DNA from 2 places in the Flavobacterium branchiarum genome. Region 2 is predicted to be linked to the other one. Evidence: riboswitches for the same ligand, from Rfam matches in the RefSeq annotation. Region 2 holds a riboswitch; the other holds the start of a gene.
What was found. A riboswitch is a leader RNA that binds a small molecule or an ion and turns the genes downstream of it on or off. The one in region 2 is predicted to bind cobalamin.

Region 1 (5,278 bases), 1.5 Mb from region 2:
AATACTCCACCAATAGCCGATAAAGGGATTGCTGTAAAGATTATAATTCCTTCTTTTAAAGATCTAAATGCAAAATATAACAATGCTAAAATCATTAATAATGCAGCAGGAACAGCAACGCCTAGACGCGATTTTGCTTCCTGTAAGTTTTCGAATGTACCTCCGTAAGTAACATAATAACCTGGATCAAACTTGATTTGGGTAGTTACCTTTTTCTGTAACTCTTCTACAATCGATTCTACATCGCGACCTCTAACATTAAAACCTACAATGATTCGTCTTTTTGCATCTTCTCGTTGTATCTGGTTTGGACCTTCTATTTCTTTTACAGATGCTACCTGATATAACGGAATCTGCATGCCGCTTGGGGTTGCAATCAATAAATTACGTACATCCGAAATGTCTTTTCGACCGCTATCCTCTACCCTAACAACCATGTCAAAACGCTTTTCGCCTTCATAAATACTACCTGCAACTGCTCCAGCAAAAGCAGCATTCACTGTTTTATTTATATCTGAAACATAGATGCCATATTTAGCCATTTCTGCCCAATCATAATCAATTACAATCTGTGGCATTCCTGTAACTTTCTCAACATAGAGATCTGTAGCTCCATCTACTGTTTTGGCAATAGCTCCAAGTTTTTCAGCATATTCGGCAAGTTTATCAAGATCCTCACCATAAATTTTACAAACAACATCTTGCTTTGCTCCTGTCATCAATTCATTAAAGCGCATTTGAACTGGAAATTGAAAACCTGTAGTAACTCCTGGAGCAACTTGCTTTACTGTTTCGGTCATTTTATCTGCCAGCTCTGGAAATGAAGACGCGCTTGTCCATTCTGATTTGTCTTTTAAAACAATAATCATATCCCCTCCTTCTATAGGCATAGGATCTGTTGGAATCTCAGCACTTCCAATTCTTGAAACTACCTTTTCTACTTCTGGGTATTTACTTTTAAGAGCTGTCGAAATTTTCTGGATTGTTTCTGTTGTTGTTGATAGATTTGTACCTAACAATAATCGAGTTTCGACTGCAAAATCTCCTTCTTCTAACTGCGGAATAAACTCTCCTCCCATTCTTGAAAATACAAGCAATGCAACTCCAAATAAAACAAATGCCGAAATCACTATCCCTTTTCTCACTTGTAGAGCCTTAGACAACCACTTTTCGTAATAAAACTCAAGCCTTGCCATAATTCGGTCAGAAAGATTTGGTTTGTGGTTCATGTTCTTACTTATAAATAACGAACTAACCATTGGTACATAAGTAAGTGAAAGTATAAAAGCCCCTAGAATTGCAAAAGCAACTGTTTGTGCCATTGGTTTAAACATTTTGCCTTCTATTCCTTCTAATGATAATATAGGTAGGTAAACGATAAGGATTATTATTTGTCCAAAAACAGCAGCGTTCATCATTCGTCCTGCTGATCCTGTAACTTCTTTGTTCATACCTTCTTGCGAAAGAGTATCTATGTCTTTATACTTTTTGGTACTGTGTAAGTGATGTAATATGGCTTCGACTATAATTACTGCCCCATCTACAATCAATCCGAAGTCAAGCGCACCAAGACTCATAAGATTCCCGCTTACGCCAAAGGTATTCATCATGATAATGGCAAATAACATTGCCAACGGAATCACTGATGCTACAATAAGTCCGGCTCTTAAATTCCCTAAAAATAATACCAGTACCAAGACAACAATCAAGGCACCTTCGATAAGATTTTTTTGAACGGTACCAATGGCATTATCAACCATTTTAGTACGATCTAGAAAAGGTTCTATCTTTAAACCTTCTGGTAAAATCTTCTCAATTTCGGCAACTCGTTTCTTTACATTTACAATAACATTATTGGCATTTTCGCCTTTAAGCATCATCACTATTCCACCCACAGATTCTCCTAGATCGTCTGTCGTTAATGCTCCATATCGTATTGCCGAAGACATTTTTACATCGGCTATATCCTTAATAAGAATTGGAGTTCCTGCTTGGGTGTTTTTTACAATAATATTCTGAATATCACTTATATTCTTAGTAAGTCCAACACTTCGAATATAAAGTACCGTTGGACCTTTCTCAATATATGCACCTCCAGTGTTTTCGTTATTGCTACTTAATGCTGTAAACACTTCTTTAATGGTAAGACTTTGCGCCTTTAGTCGTGCTGGATTTACTGCAATTTCATATTGTTTAAGTTTTCCTCCAAAAGTGGCTACATCGGCAATTCCAGGAGTTCCTAGCAATTGTCTTCTGATAGTCCAATCCTGAATTGTTCTTAAATCTTCGAGCGAATACTTGGCTTCATAACCTGGCTGCGGTTTTACAACATATTGATATATTTCACCAAGTCCTGTTGTTGCAGGAGCCATTTCGGGAGTACTGGCATTTTCATCAATCTCTACTTTTTGTAAACGCTCTGCAACTTGCTGACGTGCCCAATACACATCTGTATCATCATCGAAGACGATAGTAACTAGCGAAAGTCCGAAGCGTGAAATACTACGACTTTCTTTTAATTGCGGAATATTACTTATTGCCTGTTCTATCGGAAAAGTAATAAGACGCTCTACATCTTCTGCTCCAAGTGATGGAGCTGTTGTAATAATTTGTACTTGATTGTTTGTGATGTCTGGAACGGCATCAATAGGTAAACGACTCACTTCATACACACCATAGATAATCCATAGCAATGTAAAGACGCCAATTACCAGTTTATTCTTAACTGAAAATTGTATTATCTTATTAAGCATAATTTGATTTAATTTTAGAAATAATAACGCTATGGCTAAAACATATTAAATGCCTTAACCACAATAAAATTTTTGAAAATCAAATTATACTACTGGAGGTCTAAATACCGAAAATAAAGCGGGGTTAGCATACAAATTACATGTATACGGAATACCTTTAGTCTGTGTTAGACTAGTATTAAAAGGAATGTAAATGGCATGTTTGTCTGTAGGTATAAATACAAGTTGCAACGAATAACCACTTATATTTTTAAAAGGAAGTTGCATATCGCGATCACCGTCATCATCATCTTGATCTTCGCCCCAATAATGCATTTCTAAAAAATCAATAAAACTTACTTTCTTTATTTCTATATGTTCATTAAAATGCTGAAACAGCACTGGCAGTTTATAAAACTGCTGAAAAACCCCAATATTAGAGGTTATTAAAAAAATAAATATGTAGATAATACTCTTTTTCACTTTGACAAATTTAACTTTTATACCTAAATAATTTATGCCAATAACAATAACCGCTCAATTTTTATGATTACACAAATACAAACCAATTTTACTTTAGTTTTTCACAATTAAATTCATAAAAAACTAAATTATTACAACTTAAACACTGTTTTAAAAAAACAATCCTAATCTAATCCTATCTAATCCATTGAAAAGCTTTGGTAATACTACTTTAGTGAATTTGCTTTAAATTATTTCTATCTATATTTTCTATACATTTGCCGAAATCTGGTGCGCCATAAAAAGCACTTAATAGGGAATTCGGTGAGAATCCGAGACAGACCCGCTGCTGTAAGCTCCGCATTAAAGTTTTTGAAAAATATATCCACTGTTTTTAAATGGGAAGGATTTCAAAAATGGAGTAAGTCAGAAGACCTGCCAGATAATATAATGTTTGACGCTTTCGTGGAATAAAGCTAAGGACAATGCTGGTTTTGTGTGCTTAAATGCGTGCGCAATCATCATTCCTCTATATTTCCGTAAGCGTTGTAATTATTTGCTTTTTATTCAAATAAATCACAATTAAATATGGAAAGAAATCCTTCTAAAATTTTAAAACTCTCGTTTCTATCAATTCTCTTGCTTGGTTTTATGGCTTGCGATAAAGATGAAAATCAGGAAAATGTAAATCCTACCGAAGTACTCACTGAATCCTACACAGTTAACCGCTTTAATGTTCTGAATATTGATCCGAATCTACCTAGCGATTCAAAACTTACTTGGAGTATCAATGACTCTATTATTTCACAAAGTTCACAACTAGATTTCATTAGCCCGTATTTAAAAAACTATCCTCTGACTTTGAAAGCAGAAACTAATGGAATTGTAAAAACATATACGGCTGTAATTAATGTAACTAAAGAACCAGTAAGTTATAGTAAATACATCTCTGATGTATCTGATTTCCGTCCTGCTGTAGGTCAGTTTACCAATGAAATCCCAATATACGCACCCGGAAATACAGAAGCAAATCTCATCAATAGAGCAAAAAAAGCACTTGTAGGATCACAAGCGAGCATGATCTCGCTAGGAGGTTTTGGAGGTTACGTTGTATTTGGCTTTGATCATACAATCCCCAATATGAATGGAAGAGACTTTAAAATTTTAGGGAATGCATTTTGGGGAGGTGAAGCCAATGAATCACGCTCAGGATCTTGTGAACCAGGGATTATTCTTGTTGCTTATGATAAAAATAAAAACGGAAAGCCTGATGCAGACGAATGGTACGAGATTGCAGGAAGTGAATATTTTAAAAAGACGACAATTAAGAATTATACCATTACCTATTTCAAACCTGATGCTAACAAACCTCAAGTTGCAGGAGATGAATTTTGGCAAACTGACATAGAATATATAAAATGGAATGATAACCTTGGTGGTTCTGGGTATAAAACACAAAGTACCTTTCATTCACAAAGCTATTATCCGCTTTGGATTACTGAGGCTTCCTATAGCTTAACTGGGACAAAAATCGAAAACAATTTTTATGACCAAAGTGGAACTGGAAACTATTGGGTAGGTAAATCATTTGATTTTGGATATGCTGATAATGCGCCAAATAATGATGAAGGTTCTAATATTGATATTTCTTGGGCTGTCGATAAAGATGGAAAATATGTAAAACTTCCTGGGATAGATTTTGTTAAAGTATATACAGGGATAAATCAAGAAGCTGGTTGGTTGGGAGAAGTTTCTACTGAAGTTTCTGGCGCCTATGACCTATATATAAAATAAAAATAAACTCTAAAAATTCAACTTAAATAAATGAAACAAAATTACTTTTTACAAATTCTGCTACTTTTTGTATTTCTTACCAATGCGCAAGTAAAAGTGCAGGATGAAATACGATATAATCTTAAACAAAACTTATCTGCTAAAATTCAACAGAATAAAAGCACTGCTACTGCTACGGATTTTGATGCGATTGAATATTGGGTAGGTACAGGTGCTAATAAAGCTGCATTTGTTGTACAATGGAATGATGGCAAAAACTCAGATGCCTTAGTATGGGGCTTTAGATGGGA
Region 2 (5,278 bases):
ATATATCTTGGATTATTTATTTGTGTGTTAATTGTAGCAATACTTTTAAATGTGTTTCGGTTAACTACTTCAATTTTATTTCCTCTATTTACAATGATGTAAGCAAAATCACCATTAAAACCAATGCTTTGAGGAGCATCTTTAATCTCTTTACCTTCATTAACTAAAGAAAAAACATTTTTCCCGAGTTTTAAATCGTCTGATAAATAGGAAATAGATCCATTAGCTTTCTCAAAAACACCTTCTTCGATAATAAATAATCCCCCTTCATATTTACCGCGTGGTGCAGGTTCAGGTTCTGGAGTAACGGTATCGTCGTCATTACTACAAGATACAAAAAATGTAGAGCTTACAATGATAGCTAAGAATAGCTTATTAAGTTTTTTCATGGTATTAAAAATTAAGGTTTATATATATAGTGTAATTTCTTCCAGGCATTTGTCTGCTGATTACAGGCTGATAATTTTCGTTCCAAATATTCAGTATTTGAAATCCAATTTTGTAACTGTTCCTTTTTCCTAGTTCGTAATCGATTCCAAGATTACCAATGTTGTACGGTTTTACAATTCCAGAAATACTGTTAAAGGGTGTACTGTAAACTTCGCCATTGTATAGGTATTGAAAATAGGATGAAACTTTTTTCCAATTATAAGAAACAGATCCAGTTAATTTATGATAGGGAACATATATAAGTTGTTTGTATATCAATTGACCTTTAATCAATTGCTGGCTCTCAGAAATGGTATAAGCATATGTTCCATTAAGAGTAAAGTTGTGGTTCTTTATTTTCGTTCTCCATTCTAATAATACTTCACCACCGTAGGCTCTAACTTTGTCTGTGTTTTCGGGAGACCAATTATCGCCTCCACCTTCAGATGGTATCCAACGCAATAAATCTGTTATTGAATTGTAATAAGTAGTTAGAGATAAGGAAAAGTTTTTTGTGAAAAATTCATTACCAATTTCTGCTTGATATGAATTTTCTGGTTTTAAATCAGGATTTCCACTTCCTTGCCAATACAAATCGTTGTAAGTAGGCATTCTGAAATTCTTTGAAGCATTTAGTTTGATGCGATAAAAATCTGTAAATTGATATCTTGTACCTAAAGAAAAAAGGAAAGGGTTTCCGTATTGATCTGTTATTTCCTGACGAATGCTGGCTGTGTAGTCCCATTTATCAGTTACATAATGTTGTAATAATAAGCTAGCAGATCCTATTTCTCTACTAACGTTATCAATGCTAGAGCCGTATCCTTTGTTACGGTTGTAATCAATGATTGTATTTAGTTTAATTTTGTCATTTACATCAAAAGCTAAATCGTATTTTATAATAGATGTTTCAACTTTTCCATGAGTGAAAAAATCGGAAGTAATATTTGGGAAATATTTATAAGATTCTCCGATGTGAGCAACTCTTAATTTGGAAGTAAAACGATTAAATACATTCTCCCATTCTAAGAGATTACGAGTATTGAAATCATTATATTTTGTTTTTGTAGCGTTTGGAGAAGTCAAAGAAAAATGACGTTCTGAATCATAAAATTGACTGTATAATTTCAAAGTGTTTCTAGAATCAATTTTATAACCAAATGTTGTGTTTAAACTCGTGTTATAGTATTCCCCATTGAGATTTTTTTGATTGCTGTTACCTGGATATTTAAAATCATTTTCAGAGCTATTTCTTGAAAAGCTAACCTGAAGGCTATATTTTTTTGATGAAATAGCAGTGCGATAATTTAAGCTATAGGTGTCATAACTTCCTGCGCTAAAAAATAAATGATTTGAGAAATTATTTTTAAAAGTTAAGTCATTATTAAGATGAATACTTCCTCCAATAGCTCCACTGCCATATAGAATACTTCCTCCTCCAGCTTTTACAGCTATAGAATTAAAATCTCTTGTTCCGATTGTGTTAAAATCAGCTTGACCTAAAAATTGCGAATTGATATTAATTCCATTCCATATAACTGCCGTTTGTGCACCAGTAGTTCCTCTAAAAGAGGGTGCAGAAGTCATTCCGAGGCCATTTTCTTTAAAGTAAATAACAGTATTGTAATTTAAAAGAGAAGTTAAAGAGGCTTGGTTTCGATTAATTATGGAATCGTTAAGTACTTGAATAGACTGTGAATCAGAATATTTTTTGAGATTAGTATCTGAAACTATAACTTCTTTTAGTTTTGTTATAGAGTCATTTTGTGCCGAAATGAATTGGCAAATTAAGATAGAAAAGCAGATAAAGAATTTTTGTAATGTCATAATTTCTAAACTCTTCTTCCCGAGAGTTCGATATTTGTTAACAAAGGCAGGTCTCCTGGCTTACGTCTTATTGTTTACCTTCCCGTTTTAAAACAGTGGTTTTGTAGCTAACAATAAGCATTCCTTACGGAACTAAGTTTACAGTTGCGGGTACAGCTCAAGCTTTTTGAATGTAGATTTAGATGTTTTTAAATCTTCAATTACTTAATTCCCTTTTAATGTGTGAAAAAATAACACAACCTTAATATGGCTGCAAATATAAAGGTAAAAATGCTTAAAATTAGAATTTGTTCTGACTTTAACCCAAAATGCAAATCAAATGAATCGTTTTAGGATTTAAATTACGATTTTTATAACCTGACCAAAATCGACTTTATTTTGGAAAGCATCTTTTAAAGGAAGAGAATTTAAAAGACATAAAATGCTTCGGACAACTCCAGCATGAGCAACAATAATTACTTTTTGGGAAGTTTTACTTAGTATTTCATTTTCCATAAAATCAGAAACTCTTTCATGTAAATCGACAAAAGATTCTCCATTTGGGACGCGAATATTTACAAAATCTTCCATCCAAGGGTTTAGTTCTTCTGGGGAGATTTCGTTCCAGTTTTTCATTTCCCAATCACCAAAATTCATTTCCATTAAACGTATGTCTTCTTTGTAATTTGTAATTTGAGTTTGTTTTTGGATGTACTTGCTTAGTATTGTACAACGTTGCAAAGGACTTGTATATAGTAAGGCGTCTTTAGGCAATTGCTGTACAATGGTTTCAAAAATTACATCGTAAGGTTGGGCTATGTTTACATCTGTTTGGCCATAACAAACTCCTTTTTCGCAAACAGTTTCGGTGTGACGTACTAAATAAATTTCCATATTGCTATAACACTTAAGTAAAAGATAACTTCGCAAACTTGTTGAGTTGCGCCTAAACAATCCCCAGTATAACCATCAATCCATTTTTGAAAATAACGTGCTAAAAAATAACGTGTCAAAAATACTGGAATTAGAACCCAAAGTAATTGATATTGAAAATAAGAAAGAATTAAAAGAGGTAATAAACCAAAAAAGAATGCTCCTACAACTTCTTTCCAGCTAAAGCTTTTTGCAATAGGTTTGCTTTTGCTTGAAGCATCTTCACGAGAATATTCATGTGTGAATACAATGCTAATCGCAGCTAAGCGGCTAATAGAATGCCCAGCAATAAATAGCAGAAGGATTATAAAAACAGCTTGCTGATTTGTAATTGATTTTATCGTTATTAATTCAGTTAGTAATTGAAATTTCAATAAAAATAGTAATACCACACCAATTGCACCATAAGCACCAATTGCGCTGTCTTTCATAATTAAAAGAATTTTTTCTTTGGTCCAACCGCCACCAAAACCATCACAAACATCGGCAAAACCATCTTCATGAAAAGCGCCAGTAGTTAAGATTCCTGTAATCATTCCTATAATTATTGAAGCTGTAGTAGAAACCAAAAATGAAGCGCCATAAAAGGCTAAAAAAGAAAGACCTCCAACAATCCATCCAATTAAAGGAAAATAGCGACTTGCTTTATTTAGATAATCGGGATTGTGATCAATGTTTTTTGGACATGGAATTCGAGTGTAAAACATTAAAGCGGTAAAAAAGATATGAAGTTGTTTTTTCATTTAAAGTAGCTGTTGTTATTTGGCTAAAGCCAATTTGATTTTGATAATTATTATCCAACATCTAAAGATGTTGGCAATTGAATCTTAAGAATGTCTGTAATTTGATTGCCTTTAGATTTATTTTTTAGAATATAGATCAATTTTGTTTTATAATGATATTTAATTTTCATTTAATTGCCTCCAGATTTATCTGGAGGATACAAAATTTATTAAGTTTTTTGGCTTTAGCCAAATCTTTATTTATTATTTATTTTTGAAATCCATATCTGAGAAAAAATTCATCATACTCTTCTTGAAATGTTTTCTTAGAATGATGTGCTTCTTGATTTTTAATATAATTCCTAACCTTATCAATAATTGACTCAGATACAGATACAGCAAAATATTCATCTTGCCATTCAAATTTTTCTTTTGTTAGTTTATTTTTATTAATCCAAAATGATGATTCTCCTTTAATTAACTGAATTATTTTTTGAATGTTTTGATCAACTCCTAACGAAATTAGACAATGGCAATGGTCTGAATATCCATTTACATAATCAATATAGATTCCTTTTTCTTTTGCATTTTCTTTAATGTGTCTCCATACTTTCTCTCGTAGCTCAACCGAATTTAGATATGGAAATCTATTTTTAGTACTCCAGACAAAATGTATATAAACTTTTATAAATGGCATATCTTTAATATAAATTACTTATTACTAATCCCAGCATTCTCAAAAGTTGCCATTTCGTTTAAGAAAGCAACTGCCGATTGTATTATTGGGAAAACAATTGCACACCCCGTTCCTTCGCCTAAGCGTAAATCAAGTTGTAGAACAGATTGTACTTCTAGATAATTCAATAATTTTTGATGAGCTTGTTCGGCTGAGGAATGACTGAAAATAGCATTTTTCTTGATTTCAGGATTTATTTTATAGGCAACTAAAAATGCTACTGTACAAATAAAACCATCCACTAGAATTAGCATGTTATTCTTATAAGCAGCTAGCATTCCGCCAGCCATTTGCATGATTTCAAAACCACCAAAATAGGCAAGTTGCTGTTGTAATTCGGCTTGACCGGAATAATTATCAATAGCTCTTTTTAGGGTTTGCTGTTTCCGAATTAATTTATCTTCATCAACTCCAGTTCCTTTTCCAACACATTCTTCAATAGAGAAACCTGCCAAAACGCTCATTAATACAGAAGCAGTAGAAGTATTCCCGATACCCATTTCGCCAAAACCAATGCAATTACTTCCTGTTTTTGCAATAGCATCGACGATTTCAGAGCCTTTAGATAAACACAATTGTAATTCTGTTTCGCTCATTGCAGGCGCATGCAAAAACGACTGAGTCCCTTTGGCGATTTTAGCATTAATCAAAT

Region 1: linked by a shared signal. The riboswitch ahead of QWY99_RS10490 (cell surface protein) and the one ahead of QWY99_RS03850 (TonB-dependent receptor plug domain-containing protein) in region 2 are both predicted to bind cobalamin.

The regions. Positions count from the first base shown of each region.
Region 1 covers NZ_JAUFQQ010000003.1:2,254,003-2,259,280, forward strand. The annotation lists gene QWY99_RS10480 (CusA/CzcA family heavy metal efflux RND transporter) at 1-2,753, opposite strand, end outside; gene QWY99_RS10485 (hypothetical protein) at 2,838-3,215, opposite strand; cobalamin riboswitch at 3,467-3,651, shown strand; gene QWY99_RS10490 (cell surface protein) at 3,783-4,988, shown strand; gene QWY99_RS10495 (DUF5074 domain-containing protein) at 5,019-5,278, shown strand, end outside.
Region 2 covers NZ_JAUFQQ010000003.1:744,376-749,653, forward strand. The annotation lists gene QWY99_RS03845 (YncE family protein) at 1-389, opposite strand, end outside; gene QWY99_RS03850 (TonB-dependent receptor plug domain-containing protein) at 394-2,256, opposite strand; cobalamin riboswitch at 2,285-2,515, opposite strand; gene cobC (alpha-ribazole phosphatase) at 2,593-3,129, opposite strand; gene QWY99_RS03860 (adenosylcobinamide-GDP ribazoletransferase) at 3,114-3,911, opposite strand; gene tnpA (IS200/IS605 family transposase) at 4,159-4,587, opposite strand; gene cobT (nicotinate-nucleotide--dimethylbenzimidazole phosphoribosyltransferase) at 4,602-5,278, opposite strand, start outside.